Linked DNA regions of Pelagicoccus sp. SDUM812003. The protein of the gene in region 1 interacts with the protein of each later gene in a pairwise test. Links are inferred from orthologs where the notes say so. Each region holds a gene or a part of one and is shown on either strand. Other genes may lie near its edges.

Region 1 (9,545 bases):
GGACCATCCACGGCGACTCGCGCAAGATCAGCGATTCCATCCATATCATCAACGGCTTCAATCTGCATGTGGACGACATCGTGCTTTCCGGGCTCGCCACCAGCGCCGCGGTGGCTACGGAAGAGCAGAAGAACAACGGGACCTTGATCATCGACATCGGCCGTGGCACCACCGACTACGCCTTGTTCTGGAACGGTCGCTGCATGAAGGCGGGGTGTTTGCCGATCGGCGGCGACCACATCTCGAACGACTTGAGCATCGGGCTTCGCATGCGGCTGAAGCAGGCGGAAAGCCTCAAGCTGCGCTATGGGTCCGCGGTTTTGGAGCATCGCGACAAGAACGAGAAGGTGTGGCTGAACAACGACTTCGAGATTGGCGATCGTCCCATTCCGATCTGGAGCATCGAGAAGATCATCGAGCTGCGCGTCACCGAACTCTTCGAGGTGGTTCGCAAGAAGCTGGGCGCTCATTTCGTTCCGGAAAAGCTTAGCGGCGGCGTCATTCTAGCGGGCGGCACCTCCAAGCTAGCGAAGATCGCGGCTTGCGCCGAAAACGTCTATGGCATCCCGGTCCATATCGGAGACAATGCGTCCATGGCATCGGGCGAGCTCAAGGAGTCTCAATACAGCACCGCTCTGGGCTTGCTGCGCTACGGATTGCAGTACCAGAGCGAAAAGTCCTACCAGACCCATCGGCAGAGCGGAATCTTCAATCGGCTGAAGTCCTTGTTCCAAAAGGCCTAGCATAGCATTATGAGCGATCAGGAGAGAATGGAGGATTCGGAGGAGGGAACGATTCGCATGAAGGTCATCGGGGTCGGTGGCGCCGGCTCCAACATCGTGGATCGCTTGATGCTCTCGGATTTTCCCGGAGTCGACCTAGCGGTGGTGAACACCGATCAGCAGGCCCTTGCGGGATCGCCGGTCGCGGAAAAGCTCTGTATCGGAAAATCGATTACGGGTGGCTTGGGGACTGGGAGCGATGTGGAGGTGGGCCGCGAGGCCGCGCTCAAGGATATCGATGCCATCGACGATCTGGTGGCAGGCGTGGATCTGCTGTTTCTGGCCGCTGGTCTAGGCGGCGGAACCGGCACCGGAGCCGCTCCGGTGATCGCCGAACAGGCGCTGCGACAAGGCGCGGTGGTGATCGCCTTCGTGGCGTTGCCCTTCGCCATCGAGCGCTCCACCCGAGCGAACGTGGCCCAGGAGGGCTTGATCAAGCTGCGCGACTGCTGCAATGCGGTGGTGCCGCTGCCCAACGACTTGCTGATCCAGGAGTCCGACCAGGACGCTTCGTTGCTGGACGCCTTCTCCAAGGCCGATGCCTGGATCGAAAAGGCTATCAAATCGGTCTGGTTCATGATCAACCGCACCGGCCTGATCAACATCGACTTTTCGCAGCTGCGCCAGGCGTTTTCCCGCAAGGCTGGCAAGACGCTGTTTGGGATCGGGCAGGGAAGTGGAGAAAACGCCGCGGAGGACGCGGTGGCGGATCTCAAGCTTTGTCCCTTGCTGCACACTCCTGAGTTCTCGAAGCTGGCGGACAATCTCCTGGTAAACATCGTTGGCGGTCCGCGTATGGGAATCGCTGATACGCAAAAGATTCTGGAATCGGTGACGGATGCGTTTGGAGGCGATGCGAATGTGACCTTTGGCGCGGTGGTGGACGAGGATCGGGGCGACTCCTTGGAGATTTGCGTGCTGGGAACGAGCGAGGTGTCGAGCATCTCTTTGACCCGGGTCGTGCGGCGCCCTCGCTCCTCGAAGGAGTTCGCCGAGAAGAAGCTGTCTCCCGCGGCGAGCTCCGCCAAGGAGGACAGCAAGGGCGAATCGGCTTCGGGACGGAAGGGAAAACCGGAAACGCACGCCCGTCCGACCAAGGCGGAGCAGCACGAGTTCTCGTTTTCCGAAGGCGATCCAAAGGGGGAGTTCGAAAACACCAGTGGCACGCTTTTCGAAGGGCAGGACTTGGATTCGCCGACCTTTTTGCGCCGTGGCGTGAAGATCGCCCTATAGGCGTGATCAGTCGTTTTCGGGATCCGCTGGAGGGAGGCCTTTCGACGCGCTTGCCAAAACCTCAATGCCGCTCGCGAACCTGATGTTTGCTAAAATCGGGTTCTTAGCTTAGTTCATCCTATCCTGACCCCTTTCGTGTACGCCCTTATTTGCTAGGATTCCTGAAATGACGCCCACTTCTTCACGCGTGGCGAAGAGAAGCGTTTTGGATGCGAAGAAATCCAAGATCGTTTTGCTGACGCTTGCAGCGTTTCTGCTGGCGCTTTTCGCTTGGGCGTATTGGTACCTCGCCGTGGGGCGGGCTCTCGATTTGGCTAGGTCCCAGCCCATTCGCATTGGCTATCAGCAGTCGCCTCCCTATCAGATCATCGCGTCCGACGGGTCGCTGGGAGGGGTGGGACTGGACATCGTCGCGGAAGCGGCTCGCCGTCTTGGCATCGAGCTCGAGTGGGTTTACAGCCCGCTAGCTCCCGATGTGCACTTGCCGAGAGGTGACGTGGACATGTGGCCGATCGTGACCGACCTGCCGCATCGACGGGACGATTTCTACATCACCAAGCCGATCTACGAAAACGCCCTCGGGCTGCTCTACCTAGGAGAACGCTCCCTGCGGGATCCTCGGGAACTGAAAGGCAAACAGGTCGCGTATTACGATCGCGAGCCAGGCATCACTCTGGCGGCCAAGCTCCTGCCCGGCGTGGACTTGATGCCGCTGCCGAGTCACGAACAAGCCATCGATGCCGTCTTCAGCGGCGCAAGCTCAGCCGCGTTTCTTTGGAGCACCAAAACCAACTCCATCGATTTCAAGGCGGCGATCGATGAGTTCGGCAAGGGCGAAGCGTTCCAGTTCTACTATTTCCACGACGAGACCATCACCTGCGGCATCGCGGCCAGCTACCAGAGCCCAGCTGCCATGGCCGCCGCCGATCTGATCAGAGAGGAGATCGGCGACTTGGTGAAGGAGGGCTTCGTGCACGAGACCTATTTCAGGTACTTTCTGGATCCGGAAAACGAGATCAGCTCCTACTTCCTGGTGCACCAGCTCGAGCGACGCACCCTTGGTCAGAGCGTCGCGATAGGGGTGTTGTTCGTCGCTTTGGCGGCCTTGCTTGTCATGTCGATCAAGCTGAGGCGCTCACGCGAAGCGGCGCGGGCGGCGAGCGCCGCCAAGAGCGAGTTTCTCGCGGTGATGAGCCACGAGTTTCGCACTCCGCTCAATGGCATCATGGGCATGGCTCAAGTGGCCAAGCTGGGAGAGCTCGACCCGGAGCAGGAGGAGGTGTTCGACGTGATTCTGCAGTCATCCGAGTCCATGCTCACGCTGGTAAACGACGTGCTCGATCTCTCGAAGATCGAGGCAGGCAAGATTGAGCTGGAGCCGGTTCCCATGAACCTGCAGAGCTTGTTCAACACGACGGTAGGTTTTTTCGATTTCCTGGCTCGGCGCAAGGGCATCGAATTCAGCGCCGTCATCGATCCGAGCTGCCCGATCCACTTCATAGGCGACGAAGCCCGCCTGAGGCAGATCTTGTTCAACCTCGTGGGAAACGCAGTCAAGTTCACTTCGAAAGGCGGGGTTTATGTCACCGCGAGTTCGATACGAACGGAGAATGGAGAGTTGCTGGTGATCGAGGTGCGCGACACCGGCATCGGCATCGAAAAGACGCGCTACGAGGAGATCTTCGAAACCTTCACCCAAGGGGATAGTTCGCACTCGCGCAAGTTTGATGGCACTGGGCTTGGGTTGGCGATTTCGCGAAAGCTCGCTCGCTTGATGAGCGGCGACATTTTCGTGGAAAGCAGCCTTGGGGAAGGCTCCGTATTCAGCGTGGCCCTACCGCTTGCCCTTGATTCGAGGAGAGGTGAGGATAGCGCTCAGTCGGAATCGGAATCGGCGTTTTCTCGAAACCTCTCTTCGGAGGAGCGTCGCATTCCCTCGGTGCGAAAGGTCTTGGTGGTGGACGATAACCAAATCAACTTGAAGACCTGCTGCGCCATTTTGGAAAAGCTCGGCATCGAGACGGAGCGGGCTGCCGACGGGGTGGAAGCGGTGGAGCGCTACGAGGTTGGCCGCTTCGACGTGGTGCTCATGGATCTGCAAATGCCGCATATGGATGGATGGGAAGCTACCCGAGCGATTCGCCGAAAGGAGGACGGTCTGGGCCGCACGCCTATCATCGCCCTCACCGCGCATACTCTGCAGCGGCAGACCATCGACCGCCTAGAGCGGGAGATGGATGGCTACTTGACCAAGCCAATCGAGATCCGCCTCCTAGCGCGGACCTTGGAGAGCATTCGCTCCACCGAGCGTCTCGAGGAGCGCTAGGCCTTCGCTGAAACCGCCCCACGCTTCCGAAGGTGGCCACGGGCGTCACTCGCAATAGAGCTTACGCAAGGTGGCGATGATGGTTTCGATCTCTGGCGAATCGAGGCGATAGTAGATCGTCTGCTGCTCCCGGCGAGTGCTCACCAAAGCCTGCTCGCGCAGCTTCGCTAAATGTTGAGAGAGGGCGGACTGGCTGAGCTGCACCTCGGTCGCCAGCTCGTTCACGCTGACCTCTCCCTCGCCCAAGCGGCAAAGGATGGCGAGCCGTTTGGGGTTGGCCATGGCCTTTAGGGTATCTACCGCGGTCATTAGGGCCTCTATCTCTTGTTCCTTGGGCATGATATTTCTCGGTGTTCGGCTAAGCTTTCTCATTGGCTGTCGTTTGTCAATATTAGAGAAAACTAAAATAAAAACTTGCTAATTTAGAAAACACTAACATAAGGTTGTCGCCATGAACATTGATCGATTCGTATTCGCATTCGCTGGCACCATGATTCTGCTCGGCTTGAGCTTGGGCATTTGGGTGCATCAGTACTGGCTCATTCTCCCCGCGTTCGTGGGGCTAAACATGTTTCAGGCCGCGTTCACCCGCGTTTGTCCGTTGGCTATGATCCTGAAGCGTTTCGGCATGAAATCGGGCTGCGCTTTCCAGTGAGCGTTTCGAGGGGCATAGGGAAATAAGGGAGTACGCTCGAATGGCACGCTACTTAATCAGCATCGGCGTCGGGCTTCTTGCGGGAGGCGTCATGGGATACTTCGGGCAATGCAGCTCGGGAACCTGTCCGCTCACCTCGACCTGGTGGCGCGGCGCCCTTTACGGAGGCGTGTTAGGCACGCTTTTCGCCTTGAGCAGCGGCGACCTCGGATAGCCGTCGTTTCAGTTGAGAATCAATTTAGGGATCAGACTTGGACTTATGAAAAACGCTTTTATCGAAATCGCGCTGAAGCATCCGAAAGGGGCTTTCGGGGTCTCCATCGCAGTGGCCACGCTCTTGCTCGCTTTGGTGGCCTGGCCGACAGTGTTTCCCGACCGGGCCATGGGACTGAACCCTGCCACGGTGGACACCGATCCGGAGAATATGCTTTCTGCCGACGAGCCTGCTCGGGTGACGCATAATCAGCTCAAGGCTACCTTTGGCCTGAAGGATATGCTTGTGGTGGGAGTGACCGCAGACCAGGAGGAAAACGGAGTTTTCAATCCCCGCACGCTAGCGGATGTGCATGCCTTGGTCGAGGCGGCGGAGTCGCTGCAGTGGGAAACGGATAGCGGCGTGTCGGGCGTAGTGAGGGCGGACATCATCGCTCCTTCGACCGTCGACGCCATCGAGCAGGCTGGGCTGGGTTCGGTGAGCTTTCGCTGGCTCATGCCGGAACCGCCCCAGAGCGACGAAGAGGCTATCGCCGTGGCCAATGCGGCGGCTCGTCTCCCGATGTACGACGGCTCCATGGTCTCGGAAGACCGCAAGGCCCTGGCTCTGTATTTTCCGCTCACGGAGAAAAGCGCTAGCTACCGGGTAGCGGAGGAGCTGAAGTCGGTTATCGCCGGCTTCGGTGGGCAGGACCACTATTACATCGCGGGGCTTCCGGTCGCTCAGGATCAGTTTGGCAAGGAGATGTTCGTTCAGATGGCGATCTCCGCTCCCATGGCCATGGCGCTGATATTCGTGCTCATGTGGTTGTTCTTCCGCAACCTCACGCTGATCGTCTCGCCGATGATCGTAGCCATGCTTTCGGTGATCGTGTCGATGGGGCTGCTGGTGGCTACGGGCAATACCATCCATATCATGAGTTCCATGATCCCCATCTTCATCATGCCCATCGCGGTTTTGGACGCAGTGCACATCCTCTCGGACTTTTTCGACAAGTATCCAATTTATAAAGACAGGAGACGGGCGATCAAGGAGACGGTGGGCGAGCTGTGGAGCCCCATGCTTTTCACCTCGATCACTACGAGCGTAGGCTTTGCATCCCTCGCTCTGACGCCGATCCCACCGGTGCAAGTGTTTGGCTTGTTCGTAGCAGTCGGCGCCTTTGCCGCTTGGGTGTTCACCATCCTGCTGATGCCGGCCTACGTGATGTTGCTTCCCGAAAAAGCGCTGGAAAACTTCGGTTCCGCCGAGGCGGCCAGTGGCGAGGAAAACGGTATCCTTTCGCGCCTGCTTCGCTTCACCGGCCGTGTTTCCTTCGCCAAGGCGAAGCTGGTGGCGATCGTCGCCGCCGCGTTGGTGGTTTTTTCAGGCTTTGGCATCAGTCGAATCGTCATCAACGACAACCCGGTCAAGTGGTTCGAGCCGAGCCACGAGATCCGCATCGCGGATACGGTGATGAACGATCGTCTGGCAGGCACTTACATGGCGTATCTCGCTTTCGAAGCTCCGGCCCTTACGAAATCAGGTTTCGCCGAACCGGTACTGGCGGCGGCCACCGGCTTGCAGGATTCCGCCCGCTCCGCTCTCGAAGTACGGCTCGCTGAGATCGACTACGACAGCTTTGACGACGGAGCCTTCATCGACTTGCAGGACTGGCTTTACGATCAGCAGGATGCTGCCGAGAGCGATTCGGCCTGGGAGGCATGGGATCGCGTGGCCCAGACCATGGAGGAACGCTGGTCCGCAAGCGCCTATTTCAAGCAGCCGGAGGCTCTGCAAGCCATAGAGGCTTTAGAGGCGAACATTTTGAGCAACCCCCATGTGGGCAAGGTGGTTGGTCTTCCGGAAGTGACTAAGACTTTGCATCGCGAGCTCTTTGAAGGGGACGAGGAGCGTTACCGAATTCCGGATACATCCAATGCGGTCGCTCAAAGCTTGATGACTTACGAGAGCAGCCACCGCCCGCAGGACCTCTGGCATTTCGTGACACCCGACTATCGCCAGGCGGTCTTGTGGATACAGCTCAACAGCGGAGACAACGTCGACATGAGCGGATTGGTGGATCAGGTAAAAGCGTACCTCGCTGAAAATCCGCTGCCTGGCGAGGTATCCACGGATTGGTTTGGTCTGACCTACATCAACGTCATTTGGCAGGAGCAGATGGTAGCGGGTATGATGAACGCTTTCTTGGGAAGCTTTGTGACGGTGCTCATTCTGATGATCATCCTGTTCCGTTCCTTCTGGTGGGGCTTGCTTTCCATGGTGCCTTTAGCCCTGACCATTTTGGTCATGTACGGCATCATAGGGTGGATCGGAAAGGACTATGACATGCCGGTCGCGGTGCTTTCATCGCTTTCGCTGGGGCTCGCGGTCGACTATGCCATTCACTTCATCGCCCGTTCCCGTGAGGCCTATCGTCAAACGGGAGATTGGAAGGAAGCGATGGATATCGCCTTTGGCGATCCCGCCCGCGCCATCGCTCGAAATATCATCGTCATCGGCCTTGGCTTCTCGCCTCTGCTGCTGGCTCCGCTGGTGCCGTATCAGACGGTGGGCGTATTGATCTCTTCGATACTCATTCTCGCTGGCCTGACGACACTTGTCCTGCTGCCGGCCCTGATTCACCTGCTTCCCTTGGATAGAAAAGGATCTCCCAGCAAGCGTGAGGAGCCTGTGAAAGTGGCATCCTGACATCTTCGCCCGGCACGAGGCGCTTCGCTTCAACAACTAAATTCTCAAACAAGGAAATCCACATGAACTACCAAAAACAGATTCTTTCAGCAATCGCGGTCGTCTTCGCGCTCGCCTCTTCGCAGGCGATGGACGTGTCGGAAATCGTATCCAAAGCGAGTCAATCCGCGTATTACCAAGGCGAGGATGGAAAGGCGAAGTTGAGCATGACCATCACCGACGCTCAAGGACGTGAGCGGCAGCGAGAGCTGACGATTCTCCGTCGTAATGATGATACGGGAAACGGGGACCAGAAGTTCTACGTGTATTTCGAGCGTCCATCCGACGTGAAGGGAACCACCTTTCTGGTTTGGAAACAGGCTCAAGGCCCGGACGAGCGCTGGCTCTACCTGCCGGCTTTGGATTTGGTGAAGCGCATTGCCGCTTCCGACGAACGAACCAGTTTCGTAGGCTCGCACTACTTCTACGAAGACGTGTCCGGCCGATCACCGGTAGAGGATAATCACGAGCTCGTGGAGGAAACAGATGACTACTATGTAGTGAAAAGCGTTCCCAAAGACCCGAACTCGGTGGAATTCGCGTCCTACACATCATGGATACACAAAGGCACTTTTCTGGCGGTGAAGATCGAATACGCGGACAAGTCAGGTTCGGTCTATCGGACTTATGAGGCCTTGGACGTGCAGCAGATCGAAGGCTATTACACGGTGATGAAGGGTCGCATGACGGATCAGCGTATTGGAGGATTCACTACGCTGGAAGCGAAAGCGATCGACTACGACCTCGGCTTGGAGGACAGTTTGTTCCAGGAACGCAGTCTGCGCACACCCCCTCGTCGCGAATTGCGCTAGCTAAAGTGGGGATAGGATTTCGATATGAGTGAGACTGCGAAACAGATTGCTGCGGGAAAGTGGTTTCTCGTTCTCGGAACTCTGCTGGTCGCGAGCGGCAGCGTTTCCGCTGCGCCGCCTCCATTGCCGAGCGGTCTCGGAGGCGATGCGCCTCCTGCCTTGCCGTCAGGTTTGGGTGGGGAGGCCGCCTCCACCGCGGAAGTCGAGGAAAGCGACGACGAGGCGAATAAACTTCTTCCTTTCGAATTGCATGGTTTCGCGGAGCTTCGCGTTGGGGGGCGATTGCAGAACGCTCCCGGTTTTTCTGATTCGAGCCTTCGAGAGGCCAGACTGCAGCTTCAGATGGAAGAGTACCTGGGGGCTTCTTCCACTTTCAAGGCCGTGATGGATTTCGTGTATGACGATTTGGATCCGGATCGCGGCTTTGACTGGGAGGATGGAAGTGGTTGGCTAGATCCGCGAGAGCTGTGGCTAAGCACGAAGCCCGTTGACGCCGTCGACTTGAAGCTCGGTCGGCAAGTGGCGACCTGGGGAGTGGGGGATCTGCTCTTTATCAACGATCTCTTTCCCAAGGACTGGAACTCCTTTTTTCTCGGACGAGATCTGGAGTATTTGAAAGCGCCGCAGGATTCGCTCCGCGCCTCGTACTTTTCCGACTGGGTGAATCTCGATCTGGTCTACTCGCCTCGCTTTGAGCCGGACCGCTTCATCGATGGCCAGCGCCTCTCGTTTTGGAGCGAAGCGTCAGGCTCGCTCACGGAGCAAGCGGTACCGATGGACCCAGTGTATCCGG
Region 2 (9,444 bases), on another replicon or contig:
CGAACCCGCTCGCTTCGATGCTTCCATTTGCATGCACGAGGACTGGGAAAGCGAGGGTTTCTACATCTACTGCCAAGACGAAGAGCAGGAACGATCCATCGCCGCCGAAATCCTGAAATCCATCGTCCCCATCGGCCCGATCGAGAGGGCCGAGGAAATCGACGGGCACGCCGCCCGCGATGGCATCATCGCCAAACCCATCCTCCAGGAACTCGCTGACCGCGACGATTGGCCGGAGGCGTTTCTGCTGGTCTCGCGCTCTCCCAAACTCCATTTCACCATCGAAAGCCCGAGCTCTCTCGACCTCTCGCTGCGCATCCGCATGCAGATAGCGGCTGTCACCCGGCTGGTCCAGACCCTCGCTCGCGAAAGCGGCGAATAAAATACCCGCAAGCCACGTCAAAGCTTGCGACCGAGGCCTTATTCACCTCCCTCACATAGCTAGCGAGTGAACTCCGACACCGAATCCGAACTCATCCGCCGCGGCCAGGCGGGCGACAGAAAAGCTTTCGATCAACTGGTCCGCATGCATCAGGACAAGGTCTACGGCCAGGCCCTGCGCATGCTCAAATCGGAAACGGAAGCCCAAGACGTCGCCCAACTCGCCTGGATCAAAGCCTGGAACAAGCTCGACACCTTCCGCCAGGATTCCGCCTTCTCCACCTGGCTCTACCGCATCACCACCTTCACCGCCCTAGACGCCATCCGCAAGCGCGACAGCCGCCGCGAATCCCTGGCGGATCAGGAATTTCTCGAACACGCCTCCCAAAGCGAGGTTTCTCCCGTTGCCTCCGCCCAGCAAATCCGTAGCCTCGAACGAAAAGAACTCCACCAGCGCCTGCTGCAAGCCATCGAACAGCTTCCAGAAAAACTGAAAACCGCCCTCAAGCTCCGCGAGCTGGAAGGACTGACCTACGAAGAAATCGCCAAAAAACTGAACTGCAAAACCGGCACCGTGATGTCCCGCCTTTTCAACGCGCGAAAATCCATTCAAAAACACCTCATCGACCTTCTGCCATGAAACGCATTTCCCAAACGCTCCTGCTCGTCGCCACCCTGTTCCTCGCCGCGGGCATCGCGACCGATTCGCACGCGGCCGACGACGCCCGCATCCAGGCGACGCTCATCCTCGGCACCAACGATGGCGGCGGCGTGGACTCCCAGCTCAAGCGCTACGAAAAGAACCTCAAACGCGTTCTACGCTTCGACACCTTTCGCCAAAAAGGCTCCGGCAGCGCCAGCGTCTCCCTGCCGGGCAAGGCCTCGATCAACGTCGGCCAAGGCCAGAGCGTTTCCATTGAAGCCTCCGACGCAGGCGGCGGAAAGCTGCGCATCGCGGCTCGTTGGGCTCAGATCTCCACCACTGTAGTGACGCCCCGAGGACAGCCCACGGTGCTGGTCGGTCCCGCATCCGGCAGCGGAAAGCTGATTCTGCTGCTAGTGGCGAATTAGAGCCCCTAGGCTCGCTTCGCCCGAGCGGGCTTCGTTTTGCTCTTCTTGCCGTGGTCCGCCCGGATAAACATCCAGGTCCCAATGCCTTGGTAAAGGAAGTTCGGCACCCAAAACAGCAATTCGGGCCGCAGTTGAGGGCTTCCGTCCATGAAGTCGATGGAGATCATGGTCAGGTAGTAGAGCAGCCCCATGGCGACCCCCACCCCCACGTTGGCTGAAGTCTCCTTGCGCGAAGTCTTCAGCCCGAGCGGGATGGCCACGCAGGCGAAGGAAAGCACCGCGAAGCCCATGGCGAAGTTCTTGTGAAACACCATCTTCGTCTTCAGCAGCGACGCCTGAGCCTCCTGCTTCACTTCGCCGCTCGATGTATCCACAATTTCCTGCCAGCGACGCTGTTCCGCCCGCAGCTCGTCAAAGGTCATCCAGCTAAGCTTTCGCTGCAGCGTCTCCTTTCCGAGGATGCGCTCGAGCGAAAAGCTGAAGGTCGTGCTGCCGATGAACACCGGGATGTAGCGCCGGGTGCGGAAGTTCTCCGGATCATCCTCGTCGCGAATCTCGATGGCCACGTTCTCCGCCTGCAGCTCAAGGTCGCTGCTATCCTCGTGGAACTTGAAGCGTCCCCGCTCCGCCCGGCTGAACTGTGTCACCCGACCCAGCTCGTCCTGCTTCCAAATCCAGATGTCGCTCAGCAGCTCCCCATCCTTCTTGCCCACGTAGACCACGGTGCCAGGAAAGTCCTTCACGAAGGTTTTCTCCACGATGAAGCCGAGCGGATTGGTCTGGATGGTATTCTTCAGCTCGTTGCGGTATTCGGTCTTGGCCAAGGGACCGTAGTAGAAGTTGACCACCAAGGATGCAGCGGTGCCGAGTATCGCCAACGCGAATACGGAACTGGAAAGGCGAAAAATGCTCACGCCAGCCGCGCGCAGCGAGGTGATCTCGTTTTCCGCCGAAAGGCGGCCCATGGTCAGCAAAGCTCCGGTGATGAATCCCATGGGCAGGGCATAGATGAAGACGAAGGGCAGCAGGAGCCAAGTCAGCTTGAAGAAGGCGTTTACGGTCAGCTGCCCTTCCGCGAGCAGATTGAGCATGTCCTTGACCACGCTCATGGTCAGAATCAGAAACGCGAACATCGCCACCGAAGCGAAACAGGAAGCGAAAACGTTTTTGAAAATGTATCTGTGGATCAGCGTCACCTGGCGCTACACTTAAAGAGCCAGCCCGTTCCGCAAGCCGAAATCTTCGACTTGCCAGATCCCGCCTAGATCCCCAAGCAACTTCCCGCTTCCTCTCGCTGTCATCAGCCCCAAGCCTCACGCCTAAGAAAATGAAATACGTCCCGCAAAAGAAGCCCATCTTCGGTGAAACGCTCGAATCGCTGCAAAACAGCCTGGCGGAGCTTGGCGAGCCCAAGTTTCGAGCCAAGCAGGTCATGGACTGGCTCTATAAGAAAAGAGCCCGGACCTGGGACGCCATGACCAACCTGCCAAAGCCGCTGCGCGAAAAGCTGGCGGAAACGTTCGAAATCGCCCCCAGCAAACGACTCCTGGCCAAGGAATCCGCCGACGAGACCGAAAAGCTCCTGCTGCAGATGGGCGACAACGCCATGATCGAGACCGTGGTCATCCGAGCTCCTCAAGTCGGTGTCGGCCAGGAAAACTCCCGCAAGACCATCTGCATCTCCACCCAGGTCGGCTGCGCCTACGGCTGCAAGTTCTGCGCGTCGGGCCTGGCAGGCTGGAAGCGCGACCTCTCCACCGGCGAGATCGTCTCCCAGCTGATTCACGTCTGCCACCAGGAGGACGCCACCACCGAGCGGGCCAGCGAGGAAATCGCCTCCTTCGACAACATCGTGGTCATGGGCATGGGCGAGCCGATGGCCAACTACAAGAACCTGCTGCCCGCTCTGCGCATCCTCAACGCCCCATGGGGGCTCAACTTCGGGGCTCGGCGCATCACCATCTCCACCTCGGGCGTAGTGCCGCGCATTCGCGAGCTGGCGGCCGAGCCGGAACAGTTTCGCCTCGCGGTCAGCCTGCACGGGGCCACCAACCCGGTGCGCGACCAGATCATGCCGGTCAATCGCAAGTATCCGCTGGAAGAGCTCATCCCCGCCATCAAGACCTACGGCGAAAGCAAAGGCCGCATGGTCACGCTGGAGTTCATCCTGATCGAGGAGGTGAACGACACCTTGGAGCAAGCGGACGAGCTGACGAAGATCGCTCTCGACCTGCGGGCCCACGTCAACCTCATCCCCTACAATACGGTTGACGGTCTCGAGTGGAGACGCCCCTCCATCGCCCGGCAGGACACCTTCTACAATCGACTGAAAAACAAAGGGGTGAGCGTCACCATCCGCCGCGAAAAGGGACACGACATCGCCGCCGCCTGCGGTCAGCTGAAGCTGAAAACGGAAGAGGTCGGCTCGTAGCTCCTACACCAAAGGCCAGCCTCGAATCCTACCAGGGACGTTCCGGTCCGGCCCTTGCCTTTCGCGAATTTTAGAGTTGATTTCAACGCCCAACAGCTCATATCAACAAATCCACATACGTTGATATTTTATGATCGCACAACAACGCATCGACGACCTTCTCGCCACCAAGGGCCAACTGCTTTCCGTGGAGTTCTTTCCACCCAAGTCGGAGGAGGCCATTGACTCTCTCGTTTCCTCCTCGCTGGAGCTGAAGGCGCTGGAGCCGGATTTCGTTTCGGTGACCTATGGAGCGGGAGGCAGCACGCGCGATCGGTCGTCCCGGGTCAGCGCCCAGATGCGCGACGACCTGGGCTTCAACGTCATGCCTCACCTCACCTGCGTAGGGGCGAGCAAGGATGAGCTCGGGGAAATCATAGACGGCTTCTATGCCGAGGGCTACCGCAACATCATGGCTCTGCGTGGGGATCCGCCGAAGGACCAGACCGAGTTCGTGGTGGCCGAGGGTGGTTTCGCTTTCGCGACCGACTTGGTCTCCTTCATCTCCGAACGCTATCCTGACATTTGCATCGGGGTGGCGGGCTATCCGGAAAAGCATCCGGAGGCCAGCAGCATGGAGAAGGATCTCGAGCACTTGAAGGTCAAGGTCGACGCTGGCGCTTCCTTCATCACCACGCAGCTCTTTTTCGACAACCAGCGTTTCTACGACTTCGTTGAGAAGGCCCAGAAACAGGGCGTTTCGCTGCCGATCTTTCCCGGCCTGATGCCAGTGCTGGCCACCAAGCAAATCAAGCGCATCGTCAGCATGTGCGGCTCATCGCTGCCGGACGCCCTCGATCGCGAGCTGGAGAAAGCGGGCGAAGATGCGGAAGCGGTCAAGGAGATCGGCACCAACTGGGCACTGAACCAGCTGGAGGATCTGGCGAAAAACGGCGTGCCTGGCGTGCACCTCTACGCCCTCAATCGCAGCGATGCGGCAAAGACGCTGATGAGCGCCTTCCGCTCCAAGCAAAGCTGCTAGGCTATCGCTCGGCGGTCGGTCCGCCAAAGGACGCTTCCTAACCGCCGGCGAGCACCACCTGAAATCCAGCCGCTTCCAGGGTGGCCTTCACTTCCTCGCGCTTGTCGCCTTGGATTTCGATGTTGCCGCCTTTCACCGCGCCGCCCACGCCGCAGCGCTTCTGTATGGACTTGGCGAGCTGGACCTTCTCCTCGGCAGCGATTCCCTTCCAGCCGTAGACGACGGTCACCGTCTTCCCACCCCGGCCCGACTTTTCCCGTTTCACGTCCAGGCGACCGCGATTTCCGCTTCCGGTTCTGCCGGAAGGAGCCGAAGCGTTGGCGGCGGGCTGAGACGGAGCGGCAGGCAGGTTTCCAAGATCCAAGGAGCCAAAGGGGTTCGACCCGATATCCTGTCCCCCTTCCGTGGATACGCGATCGCGCTTCTTGCCCATTTCTAGGAAAAGTCGGTTCGCCCTTGGCACCTGCCCCTAGGGATGTCGGTCTGATGGTTGAGAAGCATCAGAGCTTTCTGGTAGCTCCGATTCTTCAGAAAATGCTTCAGCTGCGGATCGATCGCTCGTCGGTGGTCGGACAAGGTCTTGTCCAGCGAGGCGATGCTCTTTTTCACCGCGTCCCCGTCCCCCGACTCGATTCCGCGCTGCAGCCGCTCCAGGTCCGCTTTCATGTACGCATTCAATTCCGCTTCCAGCATGGAGCCAGCTTCTGCCGAATTCTCGTCATCGCGCAAGCGGTTTGTTCGTTCGATCCGGTAGCTCGCCGACGACAGTTGAAAAAACGTCGAAACGGGGTCCTGTATCTTTGGCGAGCCCGTTTCCATAAGAGATTGTCGTTCGAATACGGAAAACTATGAAAATCCTTACTAGTTAAGGTCATACCTCCATTCTGACAGGCAGAAAACCGAGCGTTTTTCTTTACTCGCTCAGAGGGGGGGCTTAACCCTCATACATTCTAAAACCCGATCCTCCACCAGGATCCACACCAGGAACATCAGGAATGGTCACATTCGCAACGCGTTCGAACGCAGACTTAATCGACCTCAACTACGAGAAGTGGAAGGCCGACCCCCAATCGGTAGACGAGAACTGGAGAGCGTTCTTCGAAGGCTTCGAGCTCGCGCTCGCATCCGCCCCCGTAAGGAAAACAGGCTCGACCGCCAAGGGCGGCGCCTCGCTGGGAAGCGCTTCGAAGCAGATGAATGTTTCGAGCCTGATCTACGCCTACCGCAGTCTCGGGCACACTCAAGCCTGGCTCGATCCGCTCTCGGAAAAGCCGCCGGCCAACGATGACTTGCGCATCGAGGAGTTCGGACTCAACGAAGCGGACCTCGACACCGCCTTCGACTCCGGCCACTTCCTCGACGGTCAGCCGCTCAAGCTGCGCGATCTCATCGAAGCCCTGCGCAAAACCTACTGCTCCAACATCGGCTACGAGTACATCCACATGCAGAACACGGACGCTCGTCGCTGGATACAGCGCAAGATCGAGCCGCTGCAGGGCAAGATCGACTTTTCCGAGAAGGTCAAAACCCGCATCCTGCGCAAGGTCTTCGCCGCGGAGTCGTTCGAGAGTTTTCTCCACACCCGCTACGCCGGACAAAAGCGTTTTTCGCTCGAGGGCGGCGAGACGCTTATCCCTTGCTTGGACAACCTGCTGGAACACTGCGGGCGCCTCGGCATCAAGGAAGTGGTCATGGGCATGGCCCACCGCGGTCGCCTCAACGTGCTCGCCAACACGCTCAAGAAATCCTACGAGTTCATCTTCGAGGAATTTGGCGATACCTACATACCGGACACGGTGGGCGGCGACGGCGACGTCAAGTACCACCTTGGCTACGAGAAAGTGATCGAAACCAAGGAGGGCCACTACGTCGAAATCCGGCTCGCCTCCAATCCAAGCCACCTCGAAGCGGTCAACCCGGTGGTCGAAGGCAAAGCCCGAGCTCGTCAACGCATCCTAAACGATTCCCAGCGCAAGAAGGTCCTGCCGGTTCTCGTTCACGGAGACGCGGCCTTCGCCGGACAAGGCATGGTGGCGGAAGTCCTTAACTTCTCGCAGCTCCCCGGCTACCGAACTGGCGGCACCGTGCACATCATCGTCAACAACCAGATCGGCTTCACCACCACCCCCAAGGAAGCGCGCTCCACTCGCTACTGCACCGACATCGCCAAGATGATCGAAGCGCCGATCTTCCACGTCAACGGCGACGATCCCCTAGCTGTGGTGTTCGTCACCCTGCTGGCCATCGAATACCGCCAAGCCTTCGGCGCCGATGTGGTCATCGACATGTATTGCTACCGCAAGCACGGCCACAACGAGTCGGACGAGCCGATGTTCACCAACCCGGATCTCTACGACAAGATTTCCAAGCACCCGCCGGTCAGCTCAGCCCTCGCCAAGCGACTCACGAGCGACGGCACGCTTTCGGAAAAGCAGATCGAAAGCATCCGCAAGGAATACGAAAGCTCGCTCGCCAACTCGCTGGAACGCGTCAAGAAAGCGGCGGAAACACAGATCCAGGCCCGCAAGGCCTTCGCGGGCTCCAACGCCGTTTTCCAACCGCAATACAGCTTCAACCCCGTGGAAACCGGCGTGCCGCGCGAAACGCTGGAGGTCATCGTGCGCGGACTGACCTCTCTTCCGACCCACATAAAGCCGAATCGCAAAATCAAGCGCTTCCTCGACAATCGAAAGACCGCCTTCGAAAACAACGAACCAATCGACTGGTCCTACGCGGAGGCGCTGGCCTTCGGAAGCCTGCTCAATCAAGGCACTCCCGTTCGCCTCTCCGGTCAGGACTCGGAGCGCGGCACCTTCAGCCAACGTCACGCCGTTATCCACGATGTGGATACGGACGAACGCTACATCCCGCTGCTGCATATCGACAAGGACCAGGCGCGATTCTGCGTGTACAATTCCCTGCTCTCCGAAGCGGGCGTGCTAGGCTTCGACTTCGGCTATTCGCTCGACTACCCGCGCATGCTCTGCCTCTGGGAGGCCCAGTTCGGCGACTTCGCCAACGGCGCCCAGGTCATCATCGACCAGTTCATCACCAGCAGCGAATCCAAGTGGGGCCGCGTGTCCGGACTGGTGATGCTCCTCCCGCACGGATACGAAGGCCAAGGCCCCGAGCACTCCTCCGCTCGACTGGAACGCTTCCTCCAAGCCTGCGCCGAGGACAATATCCAAGTCGCTAATCTCTCCTCCCCCGCTCAGTATTTCCACATCCTCCGACGCCAAATGATGCGCGAGTTCCGCAAGCCGCTCGTCATCATGGCTCCGAAGTCGATGCTGCGCTTGAAGGAAGCCGCCTCGGATTGGTCCGATATCGAATCCGGCTCCTTCCTCGAAATCATCGACGACGCGAACGCGAAACCTGCCAAGGTCAACCGCCTCATCCTTTGCTCCGGCAAGGTGTACTTCGACCTGATCAAAAAAAGAGAGGAGCTGAAGGACAACTCCGCCGCCATCGTAAGAGTCGAGCAACTCTACCCGCTGCACGCCGAGCGCCTAAAGGAAATCGCCGAAAAGTATTCAAAAATCGATACACTGGTCTGGAGCCAGGAAGAGTCTCAAAACATGGGCCCCTACACCTTCATCGCTCCTCGTTTGGAAAAAATATTCGACAAGAAGGTCGTGTACGCAGGTCGCGACGAAAGCGCCAGCCCAGCCGTTGGCGTTATGGCCTTGCACAAGAAGGAACTTGCCCAGCTTCTCGACGAAGCGTTCACCCTCAAATCGTAACGACTCTTTCAATACACCAACATGGCGACTGAAGTAATAGTGCCCACACTTGGCGAATCGATCACCTCCGGGATCATCGCCGCATGGAACGTCCAAGACGGCGACTACGTCGAAAAGGACCAAGTCATCTACGAGCTCGAGACCGACAAGATCACCTCCGAGGGGATCGCCGAGGTGTCCGGTGTCGTTTCTCTGTCCGCCTCCGAAGGCGACGAAGTAGAAATCGGTCAGGTCATCGCTACCATCGACGAATCCGCGGAAGCGCCGTCCGACAACTCGGAGAAAAAGGAATCGGCCGAAGAGCCCGAAGTCAAATCCGAGGAATCGGGCGAATCCGAAGAAGCGAAACCGTCCGCCGAATCCTCCGACGCCGTCTCGCCTGCCGTGCGACGCATCGCCGCAGAAGAGGATCTCGATCCGGCAAGCGTGGAAGGATCCGGCAAGGCCGGCCGCGTGACCAAGGGAGACATGCTGAAAGCCCTCTCTGATCGCCCCTCGGTCAAGGAAAGCAAGCCTGCCAAAAAAACCGCTGCCGAAACTCCCAAACCAGCCGCCAAATCGAAGCCGGCTGGCGAGCGTACGACTCGCAAGCGCATGACGCCGCTGCGCAAGAAGATCGCCGAGCGACTCGTTTCCGCCCAGCAGGACGCGGCCATGCTGACCACTTTCAACGAAGCGGACATGACCGCCATCAAGGAGCTCCGCGCCAAGTACCAGGACAGTTTCGTCAAGAAGCACGGCATCAAGCTGGGCTTCATGTCTTTCTTCGTAAAGGCAGTGGTGCAAGCGCTGCAGGA

What was found.
Region 2: the proteins of QEH54_RS15410 (region 1) and rlmN interact in binary tests that used the Escherichia coli proteins (3 or more experiments, as listed by UniProt). The link is inferred for Pelagicoccus sp. SDUM812003 from one-to-one orthologs.

What each region holds. Positions count from the first base shown.
Region 1 is NZ_JARXHY010000011.1:131,709-141,253, forward strand. The notes cover bases 1-2,883. They hold QEH54_RS15410 (cell division protein FtsZ), read left to right. Parts: upstream 1-752; coding sequence 753-2,015; downstream 2,016-2,883. Other genes in these bases: ftsA (cell division protein FtsA), read left to right, coding at 1-743; QEH54_RS15415 (ATP-binding protein), read left to right, coding at 2,182-2,883. Also shown: more of QEH54_RS15415, read left to right, coding at 2,884-4,341; QEH54_RS15420 (metalloregulator ArsR/SmtB family transcription factor), read right to left, coding at 4,387-4,680; QEH54_RS15425 (DUF2892 domain-containing protein), read left to right, coding at 4,793-4,996; QEH54_RS15430 (DUF6132 family protein), read left to right, coding at 5,037-5,210; QEH54_RS15435 (MMPL family transporter), read left to right, coding at 5,256-7,901; QEH54_RS15440 (outer membrane lipoprotein-sorting protein), read left to right, coding at 7,964-8,752; QEH54_RS15445 (hypothetical protein), read left to right, coding at 8,777-9,545. UniProt on the Escherichia coli protein: Essential cell division protein that forms a contractile ring structure (Z ring) at the future cell division site. The regulation of the ring assembly controls the timing and the location of cell division.
Region 2 is NZ_JARXHY010000002.1:227,867-237,310, forward strand. The notes cover bases 2,050-4,831. They hold rlmN (23S rRNA (adenine(2503)-C(2))-methyltransferase RlmN), read left to right. Parts: upstream 2,050-2,779; coding sequence 2,780-3,883; downstream 3,884-4,831. Other genes in these bases: QEH54_RS03205 (LptF/LptG family permease), read right to left, coding at 2,050-2,585; metF (methylenetetrahydrofolate reductase [NAD(P)H]), read left to right, coding at 4,014-4,831. Also shown: QEH54_RS03190 (M14 family metallocarboxypeptidase), read left to right, coding at 1-382; QEH54_RS03195 (sigma-70 family RNA polymerase sigma factor), read left to right, coding at 449-1,021; QEH54_RS03200 (hypothetical protein), read left to right, coding at 1,018-1,452; more of QEH54_RS03205, read right to left, coding at 1,458-2,049; more of metF, read left to right, coding at 4,832-4,904; QEH54_RS03220 (translation initiation factor), read right to left, coding at 4,942-5,337; QEH54_RS03225 (hypothetical protein), read right to left, coding at 5,340-5,723; QEH54_RS03230 (2-oxoglutarate dehydrogenase E1 component), read left to right, coding at 5,900-8,647; odhB (2-oxoglutarate dehydrogenase complex dihydrolipoyllysine-residue succinyltransferase), read left to right, coding at 8,669-9,444.